DNA from 2 places in the Streptococcus sp. 32226D021BW genome. Region 1 is predicted to be linked to the other one. Evidence: predicted binding sites of a transcription regulator. Region 1 holds the regulator's gene; the other holds the start of a gene.
The links. The regulator Rex, encoded in region 1, represses fermentation and respiration genes when NADH is low (regulators of the CRP and FNR family bind a similar motif). The targets are predictions, from matches to a motif close to TTGTGAANTANTTCACAA.
Positions count from the first base shown of each region.

Region 2: a site for Rex is predicted at 4,070-4,087, ahead of ACEE44_RS10170 (class II fructose-bisphosphate aldolase). Genes of this name have one in related genera too.

Region 1 covers NZ_JBPPVC010000001.1:75,898-99,844, reverse strand. Annotated here, with positions in the region: gene ACEE44_RS00540 (ABC transporter ATP-binding protein) at 1-135, opposite strand, end outside; gene pta (phosphate acetyltransferase) at 140-1,126, opposite strand; gene ACEE44_RS00530 (RluA family pseudouridine synthase) at 1,147-2,040, opposite strand; gene ACEE44_RS00525 (NAD kinase) at 2,040-2,858, opposite strand; gene ACEE44_RS00520 (GTP pyrophosphokinase) at 2,842-3,513, opposite strand; gene ACEE44_RS00515 (CYTH domain-containing protein) at 3,600-4,175, shown strand; gene ACEE44_RS00510 (ribose-phosphate diphosphokinase) at 4,299-5,276, shown strand; gene ACEE44_RS00505 (cysteine desulfurase family protein) at 5,288-6,403, shown strand; gene ACEE44_RS00500 (DUF1831 domain-containing protein) at 6,405-6,749, shown strand; gene ACEE44_RS00495 (DUF4649 family protein) at 6,752-6,955, shown strand; gene ACEE44_RS00490 (redox-sensing transcriptional repressor Rex) at 7,136-7,777, shown strand; gene radC (RadC family protein) at 7,820-8,500, opposite strand; gene ACEE44_RS00480 (class A sortase) at 8,577-9,326, opposite strand; gene gyrA (DNA gyrase subunit A) at 9,333-11,783, opposite strand; gene ACEE44_RS00470 (L-lactate dehydrogenase) at 11,973-12,956, shown strand; gene ACEE44_RS00465 (dihydrofolate reductase family protein) at 12,994-13,527, opposite strand; gene ACEE44_RS00460 (ABC transporter permease) at 13,844-14,797, opposite strand; gene ACEE44_RS00455 (ABC transporter permease) at 14,799-15,860, opposite strand; gene ACEE44_RS00450 (ABC transporter ATP-binding protein) at 15,853-17,388, opposite strand; gene ACEE44_RS00445 (BMP family lipoprotein) at 17,525-18,592, opposite strand; gene ACEE44_RS00440 (cytidine deaminase) at 18,674-19,063, opposite strand; gene deoC (deoxyribose-phosphate aldolase) at 19,050-19,712, opposite strand; gene ACEE44_RS00430 (pyrimidine-nucleoside phosphorylase) at 19,727-21,004, opposite strand; gene ACEE44_RS00425 (class I SAM-dependent methyltransferase) at 21,001-21,591, opposite strand; gene coaA (type I pantothenate kinase) at 21,704-22,621, shown strand; gene rpsT (30S ribosomal protein S20) at 22,683-22,931, shown strand; gene ACEE44_RS00410 (transglutaminase domain-containing protein) at 22,977-23,947, opposite strand, start outside.
Region 2 covers NZ_JBPPVC010000027.1:518-6,346, forward strand. Annotated here, with positions in the region: partial or broken gene ACEE44_RS10140 (LPXTG cell wall anchor domain-containing protein) at 1-8, shown strand, start outside; gene rpoE (DNA-directed RNA polymerase subunit delta) at 148-729, shown strand; partial or broken gene ACEE44_RS10150 (CTP synthase) at 895-2,483, shown strand; partial or broken gene ACEE44_RS10155 (IS110 family transposase) at 2,737-3,129, shown strand; partial or broken gene ACEE44_RS10160 (helix-turn-helix domain-containing protein) at 3,158-3,472, opposite strand; tRNA gene ACEE44_RS10165 (tRNA-Leu) at 3,791-3,876, shown strand; gene ACEE44_RS10170 (class II fructose-bisphosphate aldolase) at 4,181-5,062, shown strand; gene rpmB (50S ribosomal protein L28) at 5,391-5,579, shown strand.

The DNA.
Region 1 (23,947 bases):
TGGAATGATTGTATCAACAATGAAAGCGATAATTAAAGGGACTAGGAGCTCAAAACTAGCTTCTAATAGTTTAAAAACGGGACCTAGGATCGCTTCCTTCTGATAGGATTTAAAATATCTAAAAAATCTTTTCATCCGTTTATTCAGCAGCAATTGCTTGTGCAGCTGTGATGATACCAAGCTTGTAAACATCTTCTGAACTGCATCCACGTGAAAGATCGTTCACAGGCTTATTCAAACCTTGCAAGACCGGACCTACCGCTTCGTAACCACCAAGACGCTCAACTACTTTGTAAGTAATGTTGCCTGCTTCAATAGCTGGGAAGACAAAGACATTAGCTTGACCTGCTACTGGACTTCCAGGTGCTTTCAAACGTGCTGTATCAGGAACCAAGGCAGCATCCATCTGCAGTTCTCCATCAATCAATAGATCTGGGCGAAGTTCTTGAGCCAAGCGAGTTGCTTCTACAACCTTATCAACACGTGGACCTGAACCTGAACCTTTTGTTGAGTATGAAATCATAGCTACTTTTGGATCGATACCAAATGTTTTAGCAGTCTCTGCTGATTGGATGGCAATCTCTGCCAAGGTTTCTGCATCTGGTTCAATGTTGATTGCACAGTCACCAAAGACAAACTTGTGCTGGTCTTTAACCATCAAGAAGACACCCGAAGTACGCTTAACACCTGGTTTTGTCTTAATAATTTGAAGGGCAGGACGTACAGTATCTGCTGTTGAGTGGATTGCACCTGAAACCATACCTTCTGCTAATCCCATTTGTACCAACATCACACCAAAGTAGTTGACATCACGCAAAATTTCATCGGCCTGTGCTTCGTCAACTTTACCTTTACGAAGAGTAACAAATTCATGCTTCATGGCATCGAAGTTTGCGTAATTGTTAGGATCAATAACTGTGATCCCAGGGTTTGAGAAACCAAAGTCTGTCAACAAAGTATGAACATCTTCTGGCACACCAAGGATGATAGGCTCTACCAAACCTTCAAATTTCAAACGAGCTGCTGCACGCACGACGCGCTCATCTGTACCTTCTGGGAAAACGATACGTAGTTTTTTACCTACAATTTTTTGCTTCATTTCACCAAATAAATTCCGAATTTCCATTAAAATTCTCCTTTTAAATATTATTTATTAGTTAACAATGTAATAACAGCCTGAAAGTCGTCTGGAAGTGGAGCTTCCAAGTCAATCCTTTGGGCTGAGAAGGGATTGTCAAAAGCCAAATTGTGACAATGCAAAGCCTGACGTTGAATACCACATTCTAAACTGCCACCATACATATCATCCCCTAGCAAAGGAAATCCAATGTGGGAAAAATGAACACGAATCTGATGTGTTCGACCAGTGTGCAACTGAATGTCTACCAAATGAATATCTCCCCATGATTGCACAAGTCGATAGGAAGTATGGGCATATTTTCCCGTCTTGGTCACACAACGTGTGATAATACTATTTTCTGGACGACCAATTGGGGCAATGATATCTCCCTCTGCTTCCAAAACACCCTCTCCCTTAACCAGAGCATAATAGCGTTTGTGAATCAGCTTGGCCTGCAACTGCTTGTCCAGTCGAGCATGGGCATAGCCATGCTTGGCAAAGAGCATGATACCAGAAGTATCCCTGTCTAGGCGCGTGACAATATGAACCTGTTTGTTTTCATAAGCCTGATCGACCAGATAGCCCTTGACAAAATTGGCAATGGTAGAAGAATGGAGTGCTGAGGGTATCGAAGCATATCCAACTGGCTTATTGATAGCAAGAAAGTGATCATCTTCATAGATAATATCCAGCGGAAAAGAAATCGGTTTCAAACTTCCAGTCAAATCCTCCTCAGCTGGTATGTCAATTGTAACCCTATCTCCAATATCAAGCAAGTAAGTTGCATTGCGTTCCATATCATTGACCCAAATATTGCCACCTGTGTACTTGATTTTTGCCAACAAACCCTTGGAAACACCGTGTTTCTTCAGAAAGGTTTTAATCTTGGTATGCTGGTCAGCTATAAATTCAAACCGCATTACTCCACCTCTCCAATAAAGGCATCTTTCACCCTGTTCCAGAAACTGGTGTGGCTAGGGGTAGCAAGAAAATGAATTTTATGCTGGTCAATCTGGTACTCTATCTTTTCGATATTATCATAAACATAGGTCTTGTTATCAACGGCAATAGAATAGCGGTCACTATGTTTAGGCTCAATGACTATCTTGTCTTTTTTTGGAACCACAATAGAAGAACCCAAGGTCCGATAAACGCGGTTATTTAGACTGGCTACTTCGGCAATCTGCAAGGCCTCAATGGTCGGATGTAAAACAGCACCACCTAAGGATTTATTGTAGGCCGTCGAACCTGTTGGAGTAGATACTGAGATGCCATCTCCCCTAAAGCGTTCAAACGGTACATTGTTGATAATGACATCCGCCACCATGGTTTTGGATAAACGCTTGATAGTCGCCTCATTCAGAGCACGCGCCTCCACAACCCGACCATCCAGTAGTTTGACCTTGACATTCAAAATTGGATAGGACACCCTTGCACCTGTATCTAATTTAAGGTTTTCAATCAGTTTATCTACTTCAAAGTCACGGTAATCCGTATAAAATCCTAGATGGCCTGTATGAATTCCGACAAAACGCACATGGTCAATCAACTTTTCATACTTATGAAAGGCCGACAGGAGCATACCATCACCACCGATCGAAATAACAATATCAGGATTTTTAGGTGTCAGTATGAAATTTGCTTCTTTCAATTTTGTCCAAAGTTCTTTGGAAACTGCCTCACTCTTTGGATTTCGGCTAGCGAGTAGAGCGATTTTTTTTCTACCTGTATTCTTCATCTGTATCATCACTATTTCCGACACCGTCATTCAGCTTCCTATGTGCAGGATCGAATAAGGCCTGGGCCTCCTGAATGTCGTTGCGGATTTTTCGCATCTCCTCATCTAATTCATAGGCAATCTTTGCTGTCACTTCCAAGCGTTTCTTGATTTCTTCAGGAAAATTTCCTTTGTACTTGTAATTTAGGGAATGCTCAATGGTCGCCCAGAAGTTCATGGAAAGAGTACGGATTTGGATTTCTGCAAGAACCGTTTCATTGCCATTTATGGTGTCCACGGGGTATGAAATAACTACATGATAGGACCGGTAGCCAGAAGCCTTTCGGTAGTTAATATAATCCCTTTCGTGGACAATTTGCATATCTTTGCGCTTGCGTAAAATCGCCAAGACTTCCTCAATATCGTCCACAAATTGAACCATAATTCGAAGCCCAGCAATATCCTGCATATCTTGAGCCAGATTTTCTAACTTAATCTGTCGTAGGGCCATCTTTTCCTTAATGGATTCAATAGGCTTTACCCGACCAGTCACGAACTCTATAGGAGAGTGGCGATTGGCTTTCCGGTACTGCTTGCGAATACCACGCAGTTTGATTTTCAACTCACCTACTGTCTGGATATAGGGGTCTAAAAATTCTTCCCAGTTAAAGTCCATACTGCCCCTTTCTTGTCAAAATTTTTAAATTGTATTAGAATAACACAAAGACTATTCTATTATAACACATTGAAAGGGTTTACTGCATGAAAAACCACCTTGAAATTGAGTATAAAACCTTATTAACCAAATCCGAGTACCTACGCCTTCTCTCTGATTTTTCAGACGTAAGCCCTGTTCTTCAAACCAACCACTATATTGACACTCCTGATTTAGATATGAAGAACCACCGTTTTTCACTCCGTATTCGGACTTTTAAGGAAATAGCAGAGCTGACCCTAAAAATTCCCCAGGAAATTGGCAATCAAGAGTACAATCAAGTTCTAGACATCCAGACTGCTCATCAGTTAATCGAAAACTTCCAACTGCCCGCAGGACACATTGCCGACATCATCTCAGCCACAGATGTTCCGATTGACAAACTGGCTGTCTGGGGGAGCCTGACTACCAAACGTCATGAAAAAGAAACCTCCATCGGACTGATGGCTCTAGATGAAAATGAATACGCTGGACAAGTGGACTATGAACTGGAAGTTGAAGTGACGGATGCCCATGAAGGAAAAATTCTCTTTGAAGACTTTCTCAAGAAGAACTCCATCCAATTTAAATATGCTAGCAGTAAGGTTGCACGAACTGCTAGCCATCGAAAATCAGTCCAATAAGGCTGATTTTTTTACTTGAATACTGAAAAAATTTCTTTTTTTTGATAGAATAGAACCATCTATTGTAAAATTTTCTTTTATGTTTCTCATAAAAGCTTAGTGTGTAAAAGGAGTTACTTGAAAATGGGTCAACCACTCGGTGAAAATAACATTAAAATCTTCTCACTCAATAGCAATCGTGCCATCGCTGAAAAAATTGCCGCATCAGCTGGTCTTCCACTAGGAAAACTATCATCACGCCAATTCTCAGACGGTGAAATCCAAATCAACATTGAAGAATCTGTCCGCGGTGTCGATGTTTATATCATCCAATCTACTAGCTACCCAGTCAACAACCACTTGTGGGAATTGTTGATTATGATTGATGCCTGCAAACGTGCAAGTGCAAACACTATTACTGCAGTTATGCCTTATTTTGGCTATGCTCGTCAGGACCGTACCGCATCTCCACGCGAACCAATCACTGCTAAACTTGTTGCCAATATGCTGGTAAAAGCAGGTGTTGACCGTGTCCTAACTCTCGATTTACACGCTTCTCAAATCCAAGGTTTCTTTGATATCCCCGTTGATAACCTTCTTACAGAGCCATTATTCGCTTCTTACTATATGGAAAAAGGGCTCTGTGGTGAAGACGTCGTCATCGTTAGTCCAAAAAATTCTGGTATCAAACGTGCGCGTAATATCGCAGAATTTTTGAATGCTCCTATTGCTATTATCGATTACGCTCAAGATGATTCTGAGCGTGCAGAAGGTTACATCATCGGAGATGTTGCTGGTAAAAAAGCTATCTTGGTTGATGATATCCTAAATACTGGTCGGACCTTCTCACAAGCCTCAAAAATCGTTCAAGAGGGTGGAGCTACTGAAATTTACGCTGTTGCCAGCCATGGTCTGTTCGCGGGTAGTGCGGCGGAACTTCTGGACGCTTCTCCAATCAAGGAAATCCTTGTAACCGATTCAGTCGCAAGTAAGGAACAAGAGCCTAAAAATATCGCCTTTATCACTGCTAGTGACTTGATTGCTGATGCCATCCATCGTATTCAAAAACACCAACCACTCAGCCCACTCTTTAAGTTTACAAATCCTGAAAAAAATAACTAGGAGTACCTTATTTGATTTATTTAGATAATGCAGCCACCACTGCCCTATCTCCCACTGCTCTCCGACGGATGTTGGAAGTAGCGCAAGAAACCTATGGTAACCCTTCCAGTATTCACCAGGCTGGAAGAAAAGCCAACCAAATTTTACGCCAAGCCAGGCAAGATATCGCCCAAGTTCTCGATGTCCCAGCAGATCACATCATTTTTACAGCTGGAGGGTCTGAGGCTGATAATTTGGCTATTCAGGGCTATGCCCTTGCCAATCAAGCCAAAGGCAAACACCTGATTACTACTGCTATCGAGCACCATGCAGTTCTTCATACTATGCAATACCTTGAGGAACGCTTTGGGTTTGAAGTAACCTATATTCAGCCGATCAATCAGGTCATCACTGCCCAGCAAATCCAAGAAGCCCTACGCCCAGATACCATCTTGGTCAGTACCATGTTTGCCAACAATGAAACTGGCCAACTGCTTCCCATTAAAGAAATTGGTCAACTATTGGCCGACCATCAGGCAGTCTTCCATGTAGATGCTGTGCAGGCAATCGGAAAAATGGATGTGAAGCCCACTAACTATGGGATTGATTTTCTAGCTGCATCTGCCCATAAATTTCACGGACCAAAGGGAGTTGGTTTTCTATATAGTCGCTTGCAAGGATTTGACGCCCTTATTCATGGAGGTAAGCAAGAAAACCAACACCGAGCAGGCACAGAGAACCTACCAGGAATAGCTGCCATGGCACTTGCCCTCAAGGAACAAATCCAGTTACTTGAGCAACATACAGCCCATATTGAAAGTTTGAAAGAACACCTCATTTCCGGACTAGATGGGGCTTCATTTTATATCAATCAAGCTGGTTCCCATCTCCCTCATGTCATCAACATAGGTTTCCCAGACAAGCTCAATGAGCAAGTTCTGATGAGATTAGACCTGGCTGGAATTGCAGTTTCAAGTGGGTCAGCTTGTACTGCTGGCGTTGTTCAGAACAGTCATGTACTGGAAGCCATGTACGGAAAAGAATCTCATCGATTGAAAGAGTCCATCCGTATCAGCCTATCTGAAACAAATACCCTAGAAGAGATAGATATTCTTCTTACAGAATTACAAAAAATTATTGGAGGATAAAATGGCCTTTCAACAATCAGTTAGCCTAAAAGATTGCGCATTTACCTATCACATTAGCCCTAACATCAAAAAATACACCCTAAAAGATACCACTTTTGAACAAACAAAAGCAGGTCACTACCAACTCACGCGCCTCTTGGAAGAAGTTCCTAACTCAAATCAGGGTTTTCTTTTAAAGATTATTGTCAATAAAGAGTTGAATGGTTTTAAAATCAACATCACAGACAAATCTGGCTTGCACTTGGTCAATATCTTTAAAGAAAATGGAAACAAGGTCATCCAGGAAAAATTCTACTTCTTGATGGATAGCTTAGTGGACCGTGACCTATTTACCAAGGAAGGTTAAGCATGATTATTGTTCACTATCAAGATGCTTACAAAATAGATAGAAAACAAGAGTTTGACAATCTGGATGCAGCCAAACTGGCCTTCTCAGGTTGCCTCACTCTTCCTGATTACTATCCTGTAACCAAACTAATACGAGATGGTCACCAGTTAGATTATAAAGGAACCATTGGTGACCTCTACCGCTACTTTCAAACACTAGACTAGGCAACATTTCATGCTTAGTCTTTTTCAATTCAATCTGTTGATTTTTTCACAATCTTGGACTAGAATAGAATAAAGAATTGAAAATGAATGAAAAATTGGTTGGCCTATACTCAAGTAAAATAAGCATTAGACCAGTCAGCTAGTATAGTATTGTCGTCAACCATATTTAAGGAGGTCATTGTGAAAAACGAGAAAAAAGCAGATATCCCACGCGCAACTGCCAAGCGCCTTTCGCTCTATTATCGTATCTTTAAACGCTTTTATGCCGGCAATATTGAAAAAGCTAGCTCCAAGGAAATTGCAGAAGCCATCGGTATCGACTCCGCAACCGTGCGCCGTGACTTTTCCTACTTCGGTGAACTAGGTCGCCGTGGCTTTGGCTACAATGTAAAAGAATTGATGGATTTCTTCGCAGAAATTCTGAACGATAATTCCATCACCAATGTTATGCTTGTCGGTGTTGGAAATATGGGTCGTGCCCTACTCCACTACCGCTTCCATGAGCGCAATAAAATGAAAATTGTCATGGCCTTTGAAGCGGATGACAATCCAGCGGTTGGAACCGTTGATGAAAATATTCCCATCCATGCTATTTCTGAAATTAAGGAACGTATCTTAGAAGCTAATGCTCAAACAGCGATTCTGACCGTACCAAGTATCAAAGCACAGGAAGTAACTGACATTCTCGTAGAAGCAGGTATTAAAGGCATTCTCAGTTTCTCTCCGGTCAATTTATCAGTTCCCAAAGATGTAGTCGTTCAGTATGTTGACCTGACCAGCGAGTTGCAAACCCTGCTCTATTTCATGCGCAAGGGTGAATAATGAACAGAGGAACCGAATTCCCGGCTCCTCTCTTTTTATCCTCTAAAATAGCTCACTTTCTTCCCTAAAAGAATAATAGTCCTTATTTCCTACAATCAAATGATCCAACAAGACCAGTCCTAGTGTTTCGCAGGACTTTTTTAAATTCTCGGTAAATAATAAATCGTTCCTACTTGGCTCAACGGATCCCGACGGATGATTATGAACAATGACAATGGATGTTGCCATGCATTTTACCGCATAATGCAGGATTTCTCTTGGCTCAGCAATACTCCGGTTGACACTTCCTATAAAAATAGTCTTTTGACTGATAATCTGATTTTGCGTATTGAGATAGAGGGCAACTAGATGTTCTTGCTTTTTATCTCCAAGTTCTTGGATCATCTTTCGGCCCAATTTCTCACTTCCTAAAATACGTTCATTCAATAAAAGCTCCGACTGGTTAATCCGTTTTCCTAGCTCAATCATGGCCTTGATTTCAATCGCTTTGACACGACCGATGCCTGTCAAGCTCTGCAATTCTTCAATAGACAGCTCTCTAAGGGCAGCCAAACTTTCCAAGCGATTGAGTAGATTATTGGACAGGATAGAAACAGGCTCATTTTTGGTTCCTGTTCGGATAAAAATAGCCAATAATTCCTGATTACTCAATTTTTCTGCCCCAACTTCTAGTAATCTTTCTCGTGGCAAAAGTGCCTCTTCCTTAAAATCAATTTGGTACATAAAATCCTCCTCACCTAATTATTCGAAATCTAGTAAAAGAATTAAAAAGGACTGAGAAAATTCTCAGTCCTAAACCTTACTGACCATAATCATATTGGTTATATGATTTGTTAAATGAATCAAGTATATCTTGTGAGGTTTCAGTATAAGGCGTTGTTGATTCTAGCACACCTTTTACGATAATCCGTGCAGTCGCATCATAGTCTGTACAAGTGACCAAGGTTACTTCTGTACGTCCTTCTACATCATCAATAACATAGACACTCTCAGGTGTAACTGTCTGCACACTGTCAATCACATAAGTATAAACATTGGTCTTGTCAGTAATATAGATTTTCATACCATTCTGGGCCCTATCCAATGGAGAGAAGAGAACATCTGCAGCGCCGGCTACACCAAAAATGTGGTGACTAGCCAAAGCATAATTCCCTTTCCCCATTTCCTGGGATTCCTTCATGGTTCCAGCACCGTACATTAAAGATGTGTTCCCCACACCCTTGAAAATAGGTAAATTGATTCCAAGTTCTGGGATTGAAATACCACCAATTACTGGTAAACGTTGGGCTTCCCACTGGGCAGCCAATATAGCTTCTGTAGAAATGGCCTGCACCTGTTCAAAATCAAAAGTTGTTTCTGCCTCTTTGTTTTTCTCAATGTCTTCAGCAGTGACTTTTGAAATCTGATATTTATTGGTATTCCATCCAATTATAAAATTACGGATAGAAGTGTTAAAGATGAGAGCTAGAGAAATCAAAACCAGCAATAAAGCTAGAAGATTACGCCAAATCCCACTTTTTCCTTTTTTACTTTTAGCACGTTTTGACATAGAATTCTACTCCTGCTCTTCTTCATTCTTGACATCTGCAGCATCCACTAATGCAAATGTCATAATTTTTGCCTCATCATTTAGGCGCATGACCTTGACACCCATGGTTGAACGACCAGTTTGGGAAATATTGGCAACACTTGTACGAATAATCACACCTGTATCGGTAATGACCATAATGTCCTCATCGCCCGATACAGTAGTCAATCCCGCTAAAGAACCATTTTTCTCAGCAACTTTGAGGGTCTTAATCCCCTTACCACCACGGCCTTTGGTAGGATATTCGCTGGCTGGTGTTCGCTTACCAAAACCTTTTTCTGTCAAGACAAGGACTTCTTGATCATCTGAAATCATGGTCGCACCAACCAACTGATCTCCCTCACGTAAATTGATACCACGAACACCCGTTGCAGTACGCCCCATATTCCGAACATCTGTTTCTGTAAAGCGAACAGAGTAACCAAATTTAGTACCCATGATAATATCCGCCTGACCATTTGTCAAGAAGACGTTAATCAATTCATCATCTTCTTTCAGATTCAAGGCCTTAAGACCACTTTGACGGATATTGGCAAATTCTGAAACACTGGTCCGTTTGACAACACCTTGACGGGTTGCGAAGAAGAGATAACTATCTGCTTCTTGGTCCTTGGTCACGTTGATGATGGTCTGAATAGACTCATTTTCTTCTAGCTTGAGCAAGTTGACAACTGGCAATCCTTTAGCCGTACGACCATATTCTGGGATTTCATACCCCTTCAAACGATAAACACGACCTTTGTTGGTAAAGAACAAGAGGCGGTCATGGGTGCTAGTTGAAACTAACTCACGCACAAAATCATCGTCCTTGACACCTGTTCCTTGAACACCACGTCCACCACGTTTCTGAGCCTGGAATTCATCCTGAGCCAGACGTTTTATGTATCCTTGATTTGACAGGGTAATCAAGACATCTGTTTCCTCAATCAAGTCCTCATCTTCAAGAGAAAGAACTTCTCCGACCATCAATTCTGTACGACGTGGGTCAGCGTACTTGCGCTTAACCTCATCCAATTCTTCTTTGATAATCGTGACAACACGCTCTGGTTTGGCCAAAATATCAGCCAAATCAGCAATCAAGGCAATCAGCTCATCATATTCAGACTGAATTTTGTCACGTTCCAAGCCTGTCAATCGACGGAGGCGCATATCAAGAATAGCCTGGCTCTGACGTTCAGAAAGCTCAAATTTCTCCATCAACTCAGCCTGGGCAATAGCGTCCGTTTCTGAATTACGGATAATGCGAATGACCTCATCAATGTGGTCAAGGGCAATCAGCAAGCCTTCCAAGATATGAGCACGCGCTTCTGCTTTTTCTTTATCGAATTGCGTACGACGAGTGACTACTTCCTTCTGGTGTTCAATATAGGATTCTAAAATCTGACGGACAGAAAGAATTTTCGGCACCCCGTTTTGGATAGCCAACATATTGAAACTAAAGTTAGTCTGCAACTGAGTTTGCTTGAAGAGATTATTCAAAATAACATTGGCAGAAGCATCGCGGCGAACTTCGATGACAAAACGCACACCCTCGCGGTTGGATTCATCCCGAACAGCCGTAATTCCATCTATACGCTTCTCTTGCACCAATTTGACAATATGCTCTTGTACCTTGGACTTGTTAACCATGTATGGAAACTCAGTAACGACAATGCGCTCTCGGCCGTTTCCATACTCTTCAATCTCCGTACGAGAACGAAGGGTAATAGAGCCTTTCCCTGTTTCATAGGCACGGTGGATACCTGATTTCCCCATGACCAGGGCACCAGTCGGAAAGTCTGGTCCAGGAAGGACTTCCATGATTTCCCGAGTTGTTACCTCTGGATTGTCCATCACCAGCTTCACAGCTTCGATGGTTTCGCCCAAGTTATGGGGCGGAATATTGGTCGCCATACCTACAGCGATACCTGTTGTACCATTGACCAAAAGGTTAGGGAAGCGAGCCGGTAGAACTTCTGGCTCACGCTCACTGGCATCATAGTTGTCCGCAAAGTTTACCGTGTTCTTGTTAATATCACGGAGCATTTCCAGAGCAATCTTGCTCATGCGAGCCTCTGTATAACGTTGGGCGGCCGCACCATCACCGTCCATAGAACCAAAGTTTCCGTGGCCATCAACTAGCATATGGCGGTAGCTCCACCACTGCGCCATACGTACCATAGCTTCATATATGGCACTATCACCGTGTGGGTGGTATTTACCCATAACATCCCCTGTAATACGGGCTGATTTCTTATGTGGTTTATCTGGTGTAATCCCTAACTCATTCATTCCGTACAAAATGCGGCGATGAACAGGCTTGAGACCATCACGCACATCTGGCAAAGCACGTGAAACGATAACACTCATCGCATAGTCGATGAAGGAAGATTTCATCTCATTGGTCAGGTTAACCGTTACTAAGTTTTTATCTTGCATCTTATGCCTCTTTCAACAGTCATTGTGCCTCTATTATACCATATTTTACGACAAAACTCTTTATTGAAAACTATCATGTAAACATTTTCAAAGTCCCTTTCACAAGTGACAAACGCTGTAAAAAGTGCTAGAATGTTAAATGGTTGGGATAGACCTATCCCCAAATTAAACTAAGGAGATGTTTAGAACATGACTGCAACTAAACAACACAAAAAAGTAATCCTTGTCGGTGACGGTGCCGTAGGTTCTGCTTATGCTTACGCTCTTGTTAACCAAGGTATTGGTCAAGAATTGGGTATCATCGATATTAACAAAGACCGTACACAAGGTGACGCAGAAGATTTGAGCCACGCATTAGCTTTCACTTCGCCTAAGAAAATCTACTCTGCTGAGTATTCAGATGCTCACGATGCAGACCTAGTTGTTTTGACAGCTGGTTTGCCACAAAAACCAGGTGAAACTCGTCTTGAATTGGTAGAGAAAAACCTTCGTATCAACCAACAAATCGTTACTGAAATCGTTAACTCTGGTTTCAACGGTATCTTCCTTGTTGCTGCTAACCCAGTTGACGTTTTGACGTACTCAACTTGGAAATTCTCAGGTTTCCCTAAAGAACGCGTTATCGGTTCTGGTACTTCTCTTGACTCAGCTCGCTTCCGTCATGCTTTGGCTGAAAAAATCGGTATCGACGCACGTTCTGTCCATGCTTACATCATGGGTGAACACGGTGACTCTGAATTTGCGGTATGGTCACACGCTAACGTTGCTGGTGTGAAATTGTATGATTGGTTGCAAGACAATCGCGACATCGATGAGCAAGGTCTTGTTGACTTGTTTGTATCCGTTCGTGACGCTGCTTACTCTATCATCAACAAAAAAGGTGCTACTTACTACGGTATCGGTGTTGCTCTTGCTCGTATCACAAAAGCAATCTTTGACGATGAAAATGCAGTTCTTCCATTGTCAGTTTACCAAGCTGGTCAATATAAGGGTGTTGAAGATGTCTTCATCGGTCAACCAGCTATCATCGGTGCACACGGTATCGTTCGTCCAGTAAACATCCCATTGAACGATTCAGAATTGCAAAAAATGCAAGCTTCTGCTAAGCAATTGAAAGACATCATTGATGATGCTTTCGCCAACCCAGAAATTGCTGTTGGTGTTAAAAACTAAGTAGACTAAAAAGGTGAACCATTGGTCCACCTTTTTTCTATTTTCGTATATCATACCGTAACATGGCAATGCCATCAGCGACTGTTGATTCTACTAAAATCAATTTCTGTTCTTTGGGCAGTCTATCAAAAAGTGAAATACCCTCACCTAAGATTATTGGAATAATCCCAATAATGAAATGGTCAATCACTCCAGCTTCTAGACAGGTTTGAACCAAGCTAGCACCACCAAAAAGCCAGATATCACCACCTTCTTCTGCTCGCAATTGCTCGATTTCTGCAACAATGTCCTTTACAAATCGTACATTGTTATAGTTAGCATATTCAGAACGACTGGCAATGATAAACTGCTTTTCCTGATATCCCTCAATCATCTCCAGAGGGCAATCTTCCAATGATTTTCGCCCCATGATGACCGTATCACAGCTACTGAAAAATGCGGGATTATCGAATTGCAAGGTCGTGTCATATTTATCTGTACCATGCCCCTCTATCCAATCATAACTCCCGTCTGTTCGAGCGATATAACCGTCTAAACTCATTGCAATATTCAAAACTAGGCGTCTAGCCATAACTTTCCTCCTCACATATTCTCGAGTAACCAAGTATAACATAAAAATCTATATTAGGCAGAAGATGGATTTTAATTTCGAGCAAAAAGTGTCACCTATGCTGCCAGACTAGTTTGCCTTCTGATTTTCAAGCTCATGATAAAAAGGTCCACTGGACCTTTACTCACCATCATGTTTTCATGCTCATGAAAAAACAACCCGTCGGGGTTGTTATTCGCTCTCCAGTTTTCAAGCTCATGATAAAACAACCCGTCGGGGTTGTTATTCGCTCTCCAGTTTTCAAGCTCATGATAAAAAGGTCCACTGGACCTTTTTATTACTTAGATTTAATATAGTTAACACCATCAGCTTTTGGTGCTACTGCTTTTCCGAAGAAGGCAGAGAGAGCTACGACTGTGATTAGATAAGGCGCAATTTGGAGATATACGGTTGGGATATCTTTCAAACCTGGAAGCTGGCTACCTACTACCGCCAAACTTTGAGATAATCCAAAGAAAAGACTAGCTAACATGGCACCAATTGGGTTCCACTTACCAAAGATAACGGCAGCCAAGGCAATGAAACCTGAGCCAACGATTGTTGTTGCTGAAAAGTTGATGTTTACGGATTGGGCACTTACTGCACCACCAACACCACCAAGGAAACCAGCAATCAATACACCTGCATAACGCATAGCATAAACATTGATACCAAGTGTATCAGCTGCTTGTGGGTGTTCACCAACTGAGCGAAGACGAAGGCCGAACTTAGTCTTATAGAGAATGAACCATGCCAGGAATGCTGTTGCAATAGCAACATAGCCCATCAAACTCGTATTCTTAAAGAAAATATCTCCAATAACCGGAATATCAGCCAATACTGGGAATGAAAACTTACCAAATGACTGAGTAATACTGTCTGTTTGACCCTTGTTGTAAATTACTTTGACAAGGAAGACACCCAAGGCTGGAGCTAGAAGGTTCAACACTGTACCAGATACGACGTGGTCTGCACGGAAGTTAATGGTAGCCATAGCGTGAATTGCTGCAAATAAGACACCTGCTAAACCACCAACTAGGATCGCTAACAAAGGAGTTGCTTTCCCAAAGGTTTCAGCAAATTCAATGTTGAAGACAACACCGGCAAAAGCACCAATTACCATGATTCCTTCCAAACCAACGTTTACGATACCGCCACGTTCAGAGAAGACACCACCAAGACTTGTAAAAATCAGAGGTGCTGAGTAGATTAACATCTGCGAAATGAGTAAGGCAAGAATGGAAATATTCATCTTATTTCGCTCCTTTCGCTTTATTTTTTGCTTTAAGCAATTGCTCAAAGATAAATTTCACACCGATGAAGAAGATGATAGACGCTGTTACAACGTTTATCAATTCAGGTGGAATTTGGGCACGAACCATACCTGGTGCCCCAACAGAGAGAACACCAAATAGGAAGGCTGCCAATGGGATACCGAGCGGTGAGTTTGAAGCCAAGAGAGCAACAGACATACCGTTGAAACCAATATCCAAATTACCACTTTGAATGTAGACATTTTGGAAGGTACCAAGACCCTGGATAGCACCAGCAAGACCCGCAAGGGCACCTGAGATAACCATTGAAAGAATGATGGTACGTTTAGCTGACATACCTGCGTAGTCGGATGCCGTTGGGTTCAAACCAACTGAACGAATTTCAAAACCAAGAGTTGTTTTGGTCAAGAGGAACCAAATAACAACGACAGCAACGATTGCAAAGAAGATACCCAAGTTCATCCGTGAATTGTCTGTCAAAGCGCGGAGCCATTCTGTCTGGTAGGAAGCATTGGCTGAAACGTTGATCGTCGAATCCGTATTCTTCATCAAATCATCAGCAAATATTTCACGAATGATATAGTTACATGAGTAAAGCAAGATGTAGTTCATCATGATTGTGACGATAACTTCACTGGTACCAAGATAGGCACGCAAGATACCTGGAATAGAACCAGCTATACCACCAGCAATCATGGCAATAACTACTGTCGCTAAAATAAGAACTGGACGGGGCAAATCTGGATTTGACAAGGCAAACCAACCTGCGAATACCCAGCCCACATAGGCTTGACCAGGCAAACCGACGTTGAAGAAACCAGCACGGCTAGCTACTGCGAAACCTAAAGCGGTAAAAATCAGTGGTGCCATAGCACGGAAAATTTCACCGATTGATTTCACATTACCAAAAGCTGAATAGAATAGTTCTTCGTAGCCCCAAATTGGGTCATAACCGAAGACAAGCATGATAATGGCACCTAACAACAGACCAGAAAATACTGCCATGAACGGAAGGGCCACATTGTGATATTTCTTAGGCATGACTTTCTCCCTTCTCTAATTTTCCACCTGCCATCAAGACACCCAACTCCTGCTTGTTTGTCGTCGCAGGATCTACGATACCATGAATAGTACCGTCATGGATAACAGCAATGCGGTCTGAAACATCCAAAATTTCATCCAATTCAAAGCTGACAACAAGAACTGCCTTGCCCTTGTCACGCTCTGTAATCAAACGTTTACGAATGTACTCGATAGCACCAACGTCCAAACCACGAGTTGGTTGGCTAACGATGAGAAGATCTGGGTTACGGTCAATTTCACGGGCGATAATGGCTTTCTGCTGGTTACCACCTGACAAGGCCTTAGAAGGAACTAACTCACTGGCACCACGCACATCGAACTCTTGCATTAGCTGACGTGCCTTTTCATTGATAATATTGTAATTCAGAATACCATTCTTAGAGTTTGGCTCTTTATAGTATGTCTGCAAAGCAATATTTTCTGCAACAGACATTTGCAATACCAAGCCATCACGGTGACGATCTTCAGGAACGTGGCTGACCTGCATCTCAGTGATTTTACGAGGTGTTTTACCAACAACTTCCTCACCCTTGATGGTAATGGAACCTGATTTTACCTTACGCAAACCTGTAATGGCTTGGATAAGCTCACTCTGTCCATTTCCATCGATACCAGCAATACCAACTACTTCTCCAGCTCGAACTTCAAGATTAAGGCCTTTAACTGCCGGAATGCCACGGTTTTCGTTTACTACCAAATCCTTGATAGATAGGATAACTTCCTTGGGATTTGAAGCAATTTTTTCTGTTTTGAAGGATACAGAACGACCAACCATCCACTCCGCAAGATCTTGGTTGGTTGCACCAGCAACATCAACTGTTTCAATGGATTTACCACGACGAATAACAGTAACACGATCCGCAACAGCACGAATTTCATCCAATTTGTGAGTAATCAGAATGATAGACTTGCCTTCTTCAATCAATTTCTTCATGATTTTGAGAAGCTCTGCTATTTCCGCAGGAGTCAAAACAGCCGTTGGCTCGTCAAAAATTAAGAGGTCTGCACCACGATAGAGGGTCTTCAAAATCTCTACGCGCTGTTGAGCTCCGACAGAAATATCTGCTACTTTAGCTGTCGGATCAACTTCTAGGCCGTAACGCTCGGACAATTCTTTGATTTCAGCAATGGCTTTTTTGAGGTCAATCACACCTGCCTTGGTTGTTTCTGAACCAAGAATGATATTTTCAGCAACTGTGAAAGCATCAACCAGCATAAAGTGCTGGTGCACCATACCAATACCTAAATGGGCAGCTTTAGAAGGTGAGTCAATTGATACAACCTCACCGTTAATTGCAATTTCTCCGCTGGTAGGCTCCAAAAGACCTGCCAACATATTCATAAGAGTTGATTTACCAGCGCCATTTTCACCAAGAAGGGCGTGGATTTCACCTCGTCTGACATGTAAGTTGATGTGGTCATTTGCTACAAATTCACCAAAAATCTTGGTAATATTGCGCATTTCAATGACATTATCCCTAGTCATAATCTTCTTCCTTTCTGACTATCATTTTTGTCAGTAAAACCTATCAGCTTCTGATAGGCTTTACTGAGAAAAATTCTCAGCTCCGAAAAGGGCGACCGATTTCAGCCGCCGCTTCGGAAAATTCTAATTCAAAAGATTAGTTTTCTGGAGTTTCTGGAACTTCAACCTTACCATCGATGATTGCTTGTTTCGCTTCAGCGATAGCTTTTGAAGCATCTTCTGAAAGGTTGGTTTCAGCCAATTCTACACCTTTATCTGCAAGCGAGAATTGAACTACAGTACCACCAGGGAATTCTCCTGCAACAGCTTTTGTTGCGATATCTTTAACAGCAGTACCAACCTCTTTGATTGTAGAAGCCAATACGAAGTTAGAAGCTTTACCATCTTTAGATGTGTACTCACCCTCTGCAGATTGGTCACGGTCAACACCAATTACCCAAACTTTATCAGCTTCGTTACGAGTTTCGTTTTCAGCTTTTGCAGCAGCAAATACACCGTTACCTGTACCACCTGATGCGTGGAAGATTACGTCAGCACCTGCAGCGTATTGAGCAGCAGCAAGTGTTTGACCCTTAGCAGCATCACCAAATGAGCCAGCGTAGTCAACTGTTACTTTGATAGATGGGTTAACAGATTTGGCACCTGCTACGAAACCAGCTTCAAAGCGGTCGATTACGACACCTTCCATACCACCGATGAAACCAACGTGGTTAGATTTTGTTGATTTAGCCGCTGCAACACCTGCCAAGTATGATGCTTGGTGATCAGCAAAACCAACGCTAACTACGTTATCAAGATCTGGTACAACAGAGTCTACGATTACATAATGTGTATCAGTGTTATTTGGAGCAACTTCTGCAATTGCAGATTCCAAGGCAAAACCGATACCAAACACAAGGTTGTACCCACCTGAAACAGCTGAATCAAGGTTCGTTACATAGTCAGATTCGCTAGCTGATTGGAAGTAGTCATAGCCATTACCTTTTTCAAAACCAGCTTCTTTACCCCATGCAGTCAAACCTTCCCAAGCTGATTGGTTGAATGAACGGTCATCAACACCACCGATATCAGTAACGATCGCAGCTTTTACTGATGACTCAGCAGTTTCGCTACTTGATGAGCTATTTGATGTACGGCTACCGCAGGCAGCAAGAGTAAGTGCTGCAAGTGATACAACACCCAAACCAACAAGTTTCTTGTTCATTTCTGAACCCTCCTAAAAAATTCTTTGGCAACATTTCGTTGCAATGATAAATGGTTTCAGTCTAAAGACTGGCTTACAAACTTAGGTCAAGTCTGTAAAAGAATATGGAAGTAATTCCCCGACTGTCATCTCGACTGTCGATTTATCTTTAGCGACCAAGGTCACTTTTAGATCCTGTTCAAAAAATTCTGCCATCACTTGACGACAAGCCCCACAAGGAGAGATTGGCTTTTCTGTTTCACCATAAATGACGATTTCAGAAAAATCAAGAACCCCCTCAGAAACAGCCTTAAAGATTGCTGTTTTTTCCGCACAATTGGTAAGACCAAAGCTTGCGTTTTCGATATTTACTCCTGTAAATATTTGACCATCTTTAGCAACCAAGACTGCACTTACTGGAAAGTGGGAATAGGGAACATACGCATGACGGCTATTTTCCACAACCAAATCAAGTAGATTAGTAGTCGCCATCCGCCTTTTCTCCCTTCATAATGGCTACACCTGAAGAAGCTCCGATACGAGTTGCACCTGCTTCAATGAAGGCAATGGCATCTTCATAAGAACGAGCACCACCAGAAGCTTTGACACCCATATCTGGGCCAACCGTTTTTCTCATGAGTGCAACGTCTTCAACAGTTGCACCACCTGTTGAGAAGCCAGTTGAGGTCTTGACGAAATCTGCACCCGCTTCTTTTGACAATTGGCAAGCTTTTACTTTTTCCTCTTCTGTCAACAGGCAGGTTTCGATAATGACTTTGACAAGTTTTTCCCCACTCACTTCTACCACGGCCTTGATATCTTCTAAGACCAATTCATCATTTTTAGACTTCAAAGCACCGATATTGATGACCATATCAATTTCATCAGCACCGTTTTCAATAGCATCTTTGGTTTCAAAAGCCTTTACAGCTGGTGTATTGGCACCTAGAGGGAAACCGATGACGGTACAAACTTTAACGTCACTATCCTTCAATTCTTGGGCTGCGTAGGCTACCCAAGTAGGATTGACACAAACACTAGCAAAGTCGTATTCTTTGGCTTCTGCCAAAATCTGAGCAACCTGTTCTTTAGTAGTTTCTGGCTTTAAAATGGTATGATCGATATATTTATTAAGTTTCATACTTTCTCCGTACATTATGAAATAATCTCGATGATTTCTTTCGTTTTTACACTTACTTTATCTATTTTAACATTTTTCTTGAAATTTGTAAGCAAATTTTCCGAAATATTTTCATTTGCGTAAATTGTTGCGATTTTTTCACCCTTGGCAATCCCTTCTCCGACTTTCTTATGGAAGACAATTCCTGTTTCATAGTCCAAATCATCTGTCTTAACAGCCCGACCAGCACCAATTCTCATAGCAAATAGACCGAATTCCAAGGCTGGAAGTCCAACGATGTAACCATCTTCATCAGAGAGTACGTCAACCTGATTAGAAACTTGAACCGGACGATATAAGTCTTCTAAATCACCACCCTGAGCCACAACCATCTCTTCAAATTTCTTGAGGGCAGATCCGTTTTCGATATGCTGGCGAACTTCTTCCACAGTCTTTTCAACATTTGCCAAACCAAGCATGATTTGAGCCAATTCACAGATGAATTCTGTCACATCTTCTCTGCCATTTCCCTTTAGAATGTCGATAGCTTCTAGAATTTCCAAACGGTTACCAATAGAGGTACCTACTGGCTGGGACATATCCGTCAAGACAGCTACAGTTTTTCTACCTACAGCTTTTCCAAGGTCTACCATTGTTCGAGCAAGAACACGCGCATCTTCGATGTTCTTCATGAAGGCACCTTCGCCAACAGTTACATCAAGAAGAATGGCATCGGCACCCGCCGCAATCTTTTTAGACATGACAGAGCTTGCAATCAGAGGAATGATATCCACAGTTGCCGTCACATCACGTAGGGCATAAAGCAATTTGTCAGCCTTAACCAGATTGTCTGACTGACCGATAACGGCTACACCTATATCCTGCACCTGCTTGATAAAGTCGTCTTGACTCACTTCAATTTGGTAGCCCTTGATAGATTCTAACTTATCAAGTGTGCCACCTGTGTGGCCCAGACCTCGACCGCTCATCTTTGCAACGGGAACACCAAAACTTGCCACAAGCGGTGCCAAAATCAAGGTAACCTTATCACCTACACCACCAGTTGAGTGCTTATCAACCTTTACACCTGCAATCGCTGAAAGGTCAATTTCCTCACCCGAATGCACCATAGCCATGGTTAAATCTGAAATCTCTCTTGTAGACATTCCTTTAAAGTAAATCGCCATAGCCAAGGCTGACATTTGGTAATCAGGTACACTGCCATCCACATAGCCATCAATCAACCACTGAATTTCCTCTGTAGTCAACTCCAAGCCATCACGTTTTTTCTGAATTAAATCAACAGCTCTCATTCTTTCACACTTTCAAGGATATAGTATCCCTTATCTTTTTTAATAATCTGGCAATTCCCAAACACTTCTTCCATCCGTTTTTTAGCGCTCGGTGCCCCTTGTTTTTTCTGGATAACAATAGTTAAGCTACCACCGTCAATCAAATGTTCCTTGGCACCTGTAATCACTTCATGTACAACTGACTTACCAGCTCGAATGGGAGGGTTAGAAATCACATAATCAAAACTACCCTCAACTGCTTCATAAACATCGGATTGGAAAATTGTCGCAGAAACACCATTTTTCTCAGCATTTTTTTCTGCTAACTCTAAAGCTCTGCTATTGACATCAATCATGGTAACATCTAGGTCATAGACTTTTGCTAAGGTCAATCCCAGAGGTCCGTAGCCACAACCCACATCCAAGAGAGTTTTTCCCTCCGCAACATCAAGGGACTTTAAAAGCACTTGACTTCCATAATCAACCATTTTCTTACTAAATACACCTGCGTCTGTAAAAAAGGTCATCGGAGTATCCAGCAAGCTGACACGGAGTTCATGAATATCATGTGCTGCACTTGGATTCTTTTCATAATACATATTAGACATACTCCGATTATATCATTTCTTAAAAACGTTTTCAAGAGTTTTGCAAGATTGGAAAATATGATAAAATGTAAGTATTATGTAAAACGCTTACTTCTGTTAGAAAGAATAAACTATGAAGAATGAATTTTTAAATTTTGAAGAAATCGACCGAAAAACCTGGCAACAGCTCCATCGGAAGACCACTATTCCCCTGAGCCAAAAAGAACTCAATTCTATCAAGAGTTTCAATGACCGTATCCAGCTTCATGAAGTATCAGATATCTATCTGCCTCTTATCAACCTTATTCATATTTATCGAAAGGCTAGAAAGGATCTCAATTTCACTAAGAGCCTCTTCTTACAAAAATCCATCAAGCCTCAGCCCTTTATTATCGGTGTTTCTGGTAGTGTGGCCGTAGGAAAATCCACCACCAGCCGCCTGCTTCAAATTCTTATCGCCCGTACCTTTAAACACGCCAAGGTTGAATTGGTCACAACAGATGGCTTCCTCTATCCAAATGCCATTCTGGAAGAGCGCCAGCTACTGAACAAAAAAGGATTTCCAGAGTCCTATGATATGGAAAAATTGATTGATTTCCTAGATAAAATAAAAAATGGTTACGATTGTCAAATCCCTGTCTATTCTCATGAGATTTATGACATCATACCTGATCAGCTTCAGGAAATTAAGGCTCCAGACTTTCTCATTGTCGAGGGTATCAATGTGTTTCAAAATCCACAAAACCAACGACTTTATGTCAGCGATTATTTTGACTTGTCTATATACGTTGATGCCGATGTGGAACATATTGAAACTTGGTATTTGGAACGTTTTCAAAAATTATTGACATTAGCTAAAAATGACCCCAGCAACTATTACCATCGTTTTACACGAATGACCTATCCTGAAATCATCGCCATTGCACAAAATACCTGGAAGAATATCAATCTCGCTAACCTAGAAAAATATATCGAGCCAACGAGAAACAGAGCCGACATCATACTTCATAAGGCTGAAAACCACGAAATCGATAAAATTTATCTAAAATAATAATTTTCACTTGTCAAATCAAGTCTTTTCAGATATAATGGTATAGTTAGTACAAGAAAGGGTGGAGGTGAAACCATTGGCAAACATTAAGTCAGCTATCAAACGCGCTGAATTGAACGTTAAACAAAACGAGAAAAACTCAGCACAAAAATCAGCTATGCGTACTGCAATTAAAGCATTTGAAGCTAACCCATCTGAAGAGCTTTTCCGCGCTGCTAGCTCAGCAATCGATAAAGCAGAAACTAAAGGTTTGATTCACAAAAACAAAGCAAGCCGCGACAAAGCACGTCTTGCATCAAAACTTGCTTAATAAAAAAAGAAACCTTCGGGTTTCCTTTTTTTTATTCTCTCATACTCACCAACCAGTCACTTCAAATGTATAGGTCTGGTTATTATAATAGTACTGATAGGTATAGACATAACCCAGGGCATCAAAGAGGGAATTATTGTCGCTGCCTGCTAAATTCACCATTTCTTGCAAGGCTTGCTGGTTTGCGAATTGCAGAAAAATCCTCTCTGCACCCTGCTCTTTCTGCTGACGAACACTTTCTAAGATGGCTAGCTCATCAAAGCTTGGGAAATAGGCTCCCATCTGCATATAATAATTAAGGGAATTATCTTGAGCAGATGGATAGGTCAAAGGCCTTGACTGAAAAGGGTATTCCTTGCCCCAGTAAGCCAGTAAATCACTATCAGCCTTTCGACTTCTATTTAAAAATTCATCCGTAACACAGAGATAGTCATAAGAAATATCTGATTTCGCTTGACCACCCATGGCTTCTTCAAAGACAGGATCACCCCAGGTCGTATCAATACCGTAGTACTGACCATCAATCTGAACCAGGTTCCATGCATGGCCGATTTGGTTTCCCTGCTCACTATTGGCCATTCCACTCACATAGATACAATCTATACCAGCTAATTTACATAGATACTGAAAGGTTCGGCTATAGCCTGCACATACAGATTTCCGTTCAAGAAGAACACTGGTAATCCCCTGTTCTTTCCAAGAAAGACTGTCATTGGACAGGGCCTCTAAATCATAGTCAGTTTGTTTGATAATGGTTTCGTAGAAAAACTTGACCATCTCATAATCTGAACCCTGGGGAGCCTGTTCGATAATAGTTCGAGCAAGATTTTCAAGTTGCCAACTGACTTGCTCAGCATCATCAGGATAGATAGGATTTGATAAGTCTGAAAAACCAATCCCATCAACCATGGCATCCGTTAACCAATAGTATTCCGGGAAATCATTGGCAACAGAAAAATAGACACGAGTATAGGTTTCCTGATTGACCGAATCAATCTCAATCCTGCTTTCTCTTT
Region 2 (5,829 bases), on a different contig from region 1:
AAGCCTAGTTAGTCGCTAGGGAGAAAAAGAGGTCTAGTTTGGCAGTGCCGACTAGGCTTTTCTTTTCTAAAAAAAATTTCACTTATCTTTGACTAATTAAGATATTTAGCGTAAAATAGAAAGGAAAGACAAAAAAGGAGAAGAGCCTTGGAATTAAACGTATTTGCAGGACAAGAAAAAAGTGAACTTTCCATGATTGAAGTAGCCCGTGCTATTTTGGAAGAACGCGGACGTGACAATGAAATGTACTTCAATGATTTGGTCAATGAAATTCAAAATTACCTTGAAAAATCAAATAGCGAGATTCGAGCAGCCTTGCCAACTTTTTATTCAGATTTGAATGTGGATGGTAGCTTTATTCCGCTCGGTGAAAATAAATGGGGATTACGTTCTTGGTATGCTATTGATGAAATTGATGAAGAAGTGATCACTCTTGAAGAAGATGATGAAGATGCACCGAAACGTAAGAAAAAACGTGTCAATGCCTTTATGGACGGAGATGAAGATGCCATCGATTACGGTCATGATGATCCAGAAGATGAAGACGACTACTCTGATAGTTCGACATCTGAATATGATGATGAAAATCCTGATGATGAGAAGGATGAGGTGGAGTCATACGATTCTGAAATCAATGAAATTATCACCGATGATGAATTGGATGTAGAACAGGTTGATTTGGGTGAAGTCGATGATGACTACTCAGATGAAGAGCCTGTAGACGAATAGTCACATAAAATTGTATTTGCCAAGACAATGCGATTGCGATAAGATATTATCGGGCATCTCTTTTGAGGTCGGAGCTCCCTATTCGTAGGGAGCTATTTTTGTTTTTTCTTCATCATTATTGAAATCTACCCCCATCATGATGATGACAGCAGAGAAGGAGTTTGCATGACAAAATATATTTTTGTAACTGGTGGCGTTGTGTCATCGATTGGTAAGGGAATTGTAGCAGCAAGTTTGGGTCGCCTCTTGAAAAACAGAGGCTTAAAAGTCACCATTCAAAAATTCGATCCCTACATCAACATTGCCCCAGGAACTATGAGCCCCTACCAACACGGGGAAGTATTTGTGACAGATGATGGCGCAGAAACGGATTTGGACCTCGGTCACTATGAGCGTTTTATCGATATCAACCTCAACAAATACTCCAACGTCACAACTGGTAAAATTTACAGCGAAGTCCTTCGTAAAGAACGCAAAGGAGAGCATTTAGGAGCAACCGTTCAGGTCATTCCGATGCTCTAAAGGACAAGATTAAGCGAGCGGCACGCACCACTGATGCAGATGTTATTATCACAGAAGTAGGTGGAACTGTCGGAGATATTGAAAGTTTGCCTTTTCTTGAAGCCCTCCGTCAGATGAAGGCAGATGTTGGCTCTGATAACGTTATGTACATTCATAAGACCCTCTTGCCTTATCTCAAAGTGGCTGGAGAAATGAAAACCAAGCCAACGCAACATTAGGTCAAAGAACTGCGTGGACTTGGAATTCAGCCCAATATGTTGGTGATTCGGACAGAACAGCCGGCAGGTCAAGGCATAAAAAATAAATTAGCTCAATTCTGTGATGTAGCGCCAGAAGCGGTGATTGAATCGCTGGACGTTGAACACCTCTATCAAATTCCTCTCAATATGCAGGCGCAAAACATGGACCCGATTGTCTGCTACCACTTGAAACTGGATGTGCCACCAGCAGATATGACAGATTGGTCAGCCATGGTTGATAAGGTATTAACTCTCAAGAAGACTGTTAAGATTGCCCTTGTTGGAAAATACGTCGAGCTCCAAGATGCCTACATTTCAGTTGTAGAAGCCTTGAAGCACTCAGGCTATGCCAACGGTGCTGCTATTGAGTTGGATTGGGTCAATGCCAACGACCTGACTGCTGAAAATGTAGCAGACCGACTTGGACAAGCCCAGGGAATCATCGTACCTGGTGGCTTTGGTCAACGTGGCACAGAAGGAAAAATCCAAGCCATTCGCTATGCCCGTGAGAATGATGTGCCTATGTTGGGGGTATGCTTGGGCATGCAGTTGACCTGTGTGGAATTCGCCCGTCATGTTTTAGGGTTGGAAGGAGCCAACAGTTTTGAATTGGATCCAGAAACCAAGTATCCTATTATTGATATCATGCGTGATCAAATTGGCGTGGAAGACTTGGGCGGAACACTTCGTTTAGGTTTGTATCTAAGTAAGCTCAAACGTGGTTCAAAGGCTGCAGCAGCCTATGACAATCAAGAAGTTGTCCAACGTCGCCACCGCTACGAGTTTAACAACGACTTCCGTCAACAATTTGAAGAAGCTGGTTTTGTCTTCTCAGGTGTATCGCCAGACAATCGCCTGGTTGAAATCGTTGAAATTCCTGAGAATAAGTTCTTTGTTGCCTGTCAATATCACCCAGAACTGCAATCTCGACCAAACCGTCCAGAGGGCCTCTATACCGCCTTCGTCACAGCTGCTGTTGAGAATGAAAAATAAATAGGGAGTGGGACAGACATCCATGATGGCTCCGTCCTCACCCACAGAATATTGAAAACGAACATAAAGCCCTCACTAGGTGTAACATCTTAGTGAGGGCTTTATGGTTGCTGAGTTAATGATGTTAGTCATCGCGGGAAAAACTAACCCACTCTACTGACGAGCACCTCAAAGTATGCGATAGGCATGGGTATAAAAATACGACTAAAATTCGGTAGATAAGCTCTCATATTTTTAGAAGGAGGGAATTGTCATGGATGTTCCCTATCAATCTTGTGCAGGTATTGATGTCCATCAAGCCAATATTGTTGTCTGTATCCTGCACGGTCCACTTACCTCAACTCGTCCAAAGCATGAGATGGCTACCTTTGATACAACAACTAAAGGCCTGCGTGCTTGCCACGATTTTCTCAGTCAATTTCATGTGGAAGCCGTTGGTATGGAAAGCACAGGTGTCTATTGGCGACCTGTCTGGCATGCTCTATGTGATGACTTCGAGTTGATACTGGCTCAACCAGCCCACATGAAGGCTATTCCAGGTCAGAAAACCGATAAGAAGGATGCTCACTAGATTGCCAAATTAACACGGATCGGTCTGCTTCCTCGGAGTTTCGTTCCCGATGAAACCATTCAAGAATTGAGGGAGTAAGGAAAATATTATGTGGAAAATTGAAATCGTGAAACCAATAGTAAATAGTTGAAATACCCACTGGAATTTGTTTCTTTCTAACCATCATTTCGGGTGAAAATTTTTGTTTATGATAGTGTAAAATCTTCTCTTTGATTTCTTTGGTTAAGATTATTTTTTTACCGACCGTTTTCGATTGTTTTGGTAAATAGTTGTGCGTAATCGACTGAATATACCTATTTATATTACCAACTTCGTACTTGTTGTAAGGTTGTACCCCGATTGGTTTCGTTATTGATGGTCTGAGGAGCCATTCCTAGTAAGTCGCAATTTCACGAATGGACTTACCTTCTTTCTTCCATGTGTTTGTGGTGAACTACAAGTATACACAGAGGTGTTTTCTTGTGCCTTAAAATGAATATCCTTTGATAACAAGATCCCTGGAACCTGTTTTGGGAGCTAAACCAAGGCTACTATTAGTCTTGGCTACTTAGCCTAACAACTTCAAGCCTGTTATCAAATGAAATTACCAGCTTACTCAAAGATAGTGAAATAACTATTTTTGAGCAAGGCAAGGTGGCTAACTTCATTATAGAACTTTCAATGAAAAAATAATTATTTTTTTCAAAAAAAGTGTTGACAGCTGCCCATTCTCGTGTTATACTAATTCTTGTGTTAAGCGGGGATGGCGGAATTGGCAGACGCGCAGGACTAAGGATCCTGTGACCGCTTTAGGTCGTGTGGGTTCAAGTCCCACTCTCCGCATAATTGGACTAGCTAAGGCTAGTCCTTTTTGCGTTTTTGGACTTGTAGTTGTTCATCATTTTGAATTTTGTTTTCAAACTATAATGATGTTTTTAGTCTACTTAGGAACGTTACTATACACTGGAAAATTTAAAAGCAAGAAATACGAAGCAAGCGCATTTATATGGAGAGAAGCTATTTTATCATGAAACATATGTGAAAATTTTCTCAAAACAGTATAGTTTCAACTAGCATTTTCAAAATAAAAATGGTAGAATAGAAGGGTATGAGGTACAACCTCAAAAAATATTAGGAGGCTATCGAAATGCCATTAGTTTCAGCAGAAAAATTTGTCCAAGCAGCGCGTGACAACGGTTATGCAGTTGGTGGATTTAACACAAACAACCTTGAGTGGACTCAAGCTATCTTGCGTGCAGCAGAAGCAAAACAAGCTCCAGTTCTTATCCAAACTTCTATGGGTGCAGCTAAGTACATGGGTGGTTACAAAGTAGCTCGTAACTTGATTGCTAACTTGATCGAGTCAATGAACATCACAGTTCCAGTTGCTATTCACCTTGACCATGGTCACTACGAAGATGCACTTGAGTGTATCGAAGTTGGTTACACTTCTATCATGTTTGACGGTTCACACCTTCCTGTAGAAGAAAACCTTGCAAAAGCTAAAGAAGTTGTAGAATTGGCTCACGCTAAAGGTATCTCAGTTGAGGCTGAAGTTGGTACTATCGGTGGTGAAGAAGACGGTATCGTTGGTACTGGCGAGTTGGCTCCAATCGAAGATGCAGTGGCAATGGTTGCAACTGGTATTGACTTCTTGGCAGCTGGTATCGGTAACATCCATGGTCCATACCCAGCAAACTGGGAAGGTCTTGACCTTGACCACTTGCGTAAATTGACTGAAGCTGTACCAGGTTTCCCAATCGTATTGCACGGTGGTTCTGGTATTCCAGATGAGCAAATCCAAGAAGCGATCAAATTGGGTGTTGCTAAAGTCAACGTTAACACTGAGTGCCAAATCGCATTTGCAAACGCAACTCGTAAATTTGCAGCAGCTTATGAAGCAAACGAAGCAGAATACGACAAGAAAAAACTCTTTGACCCACGTAAATTCTTGGCTGACGGCGTAAAAGCTATTCAAGCATCTGTTGAAGAGCGCATCGACGTATTCGGCTCAGCGAATAAAGCTTAATGATTTTGTGAAAAAAATCTTTGATTTCGAGCAAACAAAGCTTAAATAGAATAATACTGAGAACCTGACAAATGTTGGGTTCTTTTTTTGCAAACCTGGTCCGTGCACCTATTGTCTAAGCCTTATTTCTGCTAAAGCAAAATGAAGTTCTTTTATAGAAGGAAAAACAAATTACCAACCGTCTGAAATCGCTCTAGACTAGCTAGCAAGAAGAATGAGAATAAAAAATAAAAATATTTCTTGCCAAGTCCATTCTTTTCTGTTAGAATAGTATGGTATGTGGTGCTAGCACATCCTATATATTTGATCAAATGAGGAGGAATATACAATGGCTAAAGTATGTTATTTTACTGGTCGTAAGACTGTATCAGGTAACAACCGTTCACACGCTATGAACCAAACAAAACGCGCAGTTAAACCAAACCTTCAAAAAGTTACTGTTTTGATTGATGGCAAACCTAAAAAAGTTTGGGCTTCAGCTCGTGCTCTTAAATCAGGCAAAGTTGAGCGTGTATAATACGAAAGTCGTTAGAATAGTCTAGCGACTTTTTTGTACCTGTAAATGAAAATAGTAAGTTGCTAGCTAGAAGTAGTTCTTCATTTTAGACATTTATAACATATCTGACAAACAAGAAATAATACTCAGCAAAAATTAAAAATAGCATGCAAGAACAATTACTATGTGTAAAATTTCAATATTTAAGTTCAGATTGGCGACTATCTGTACTCTGTTCAATAACTTCAAAATTGAAATATTCTGCATTCAA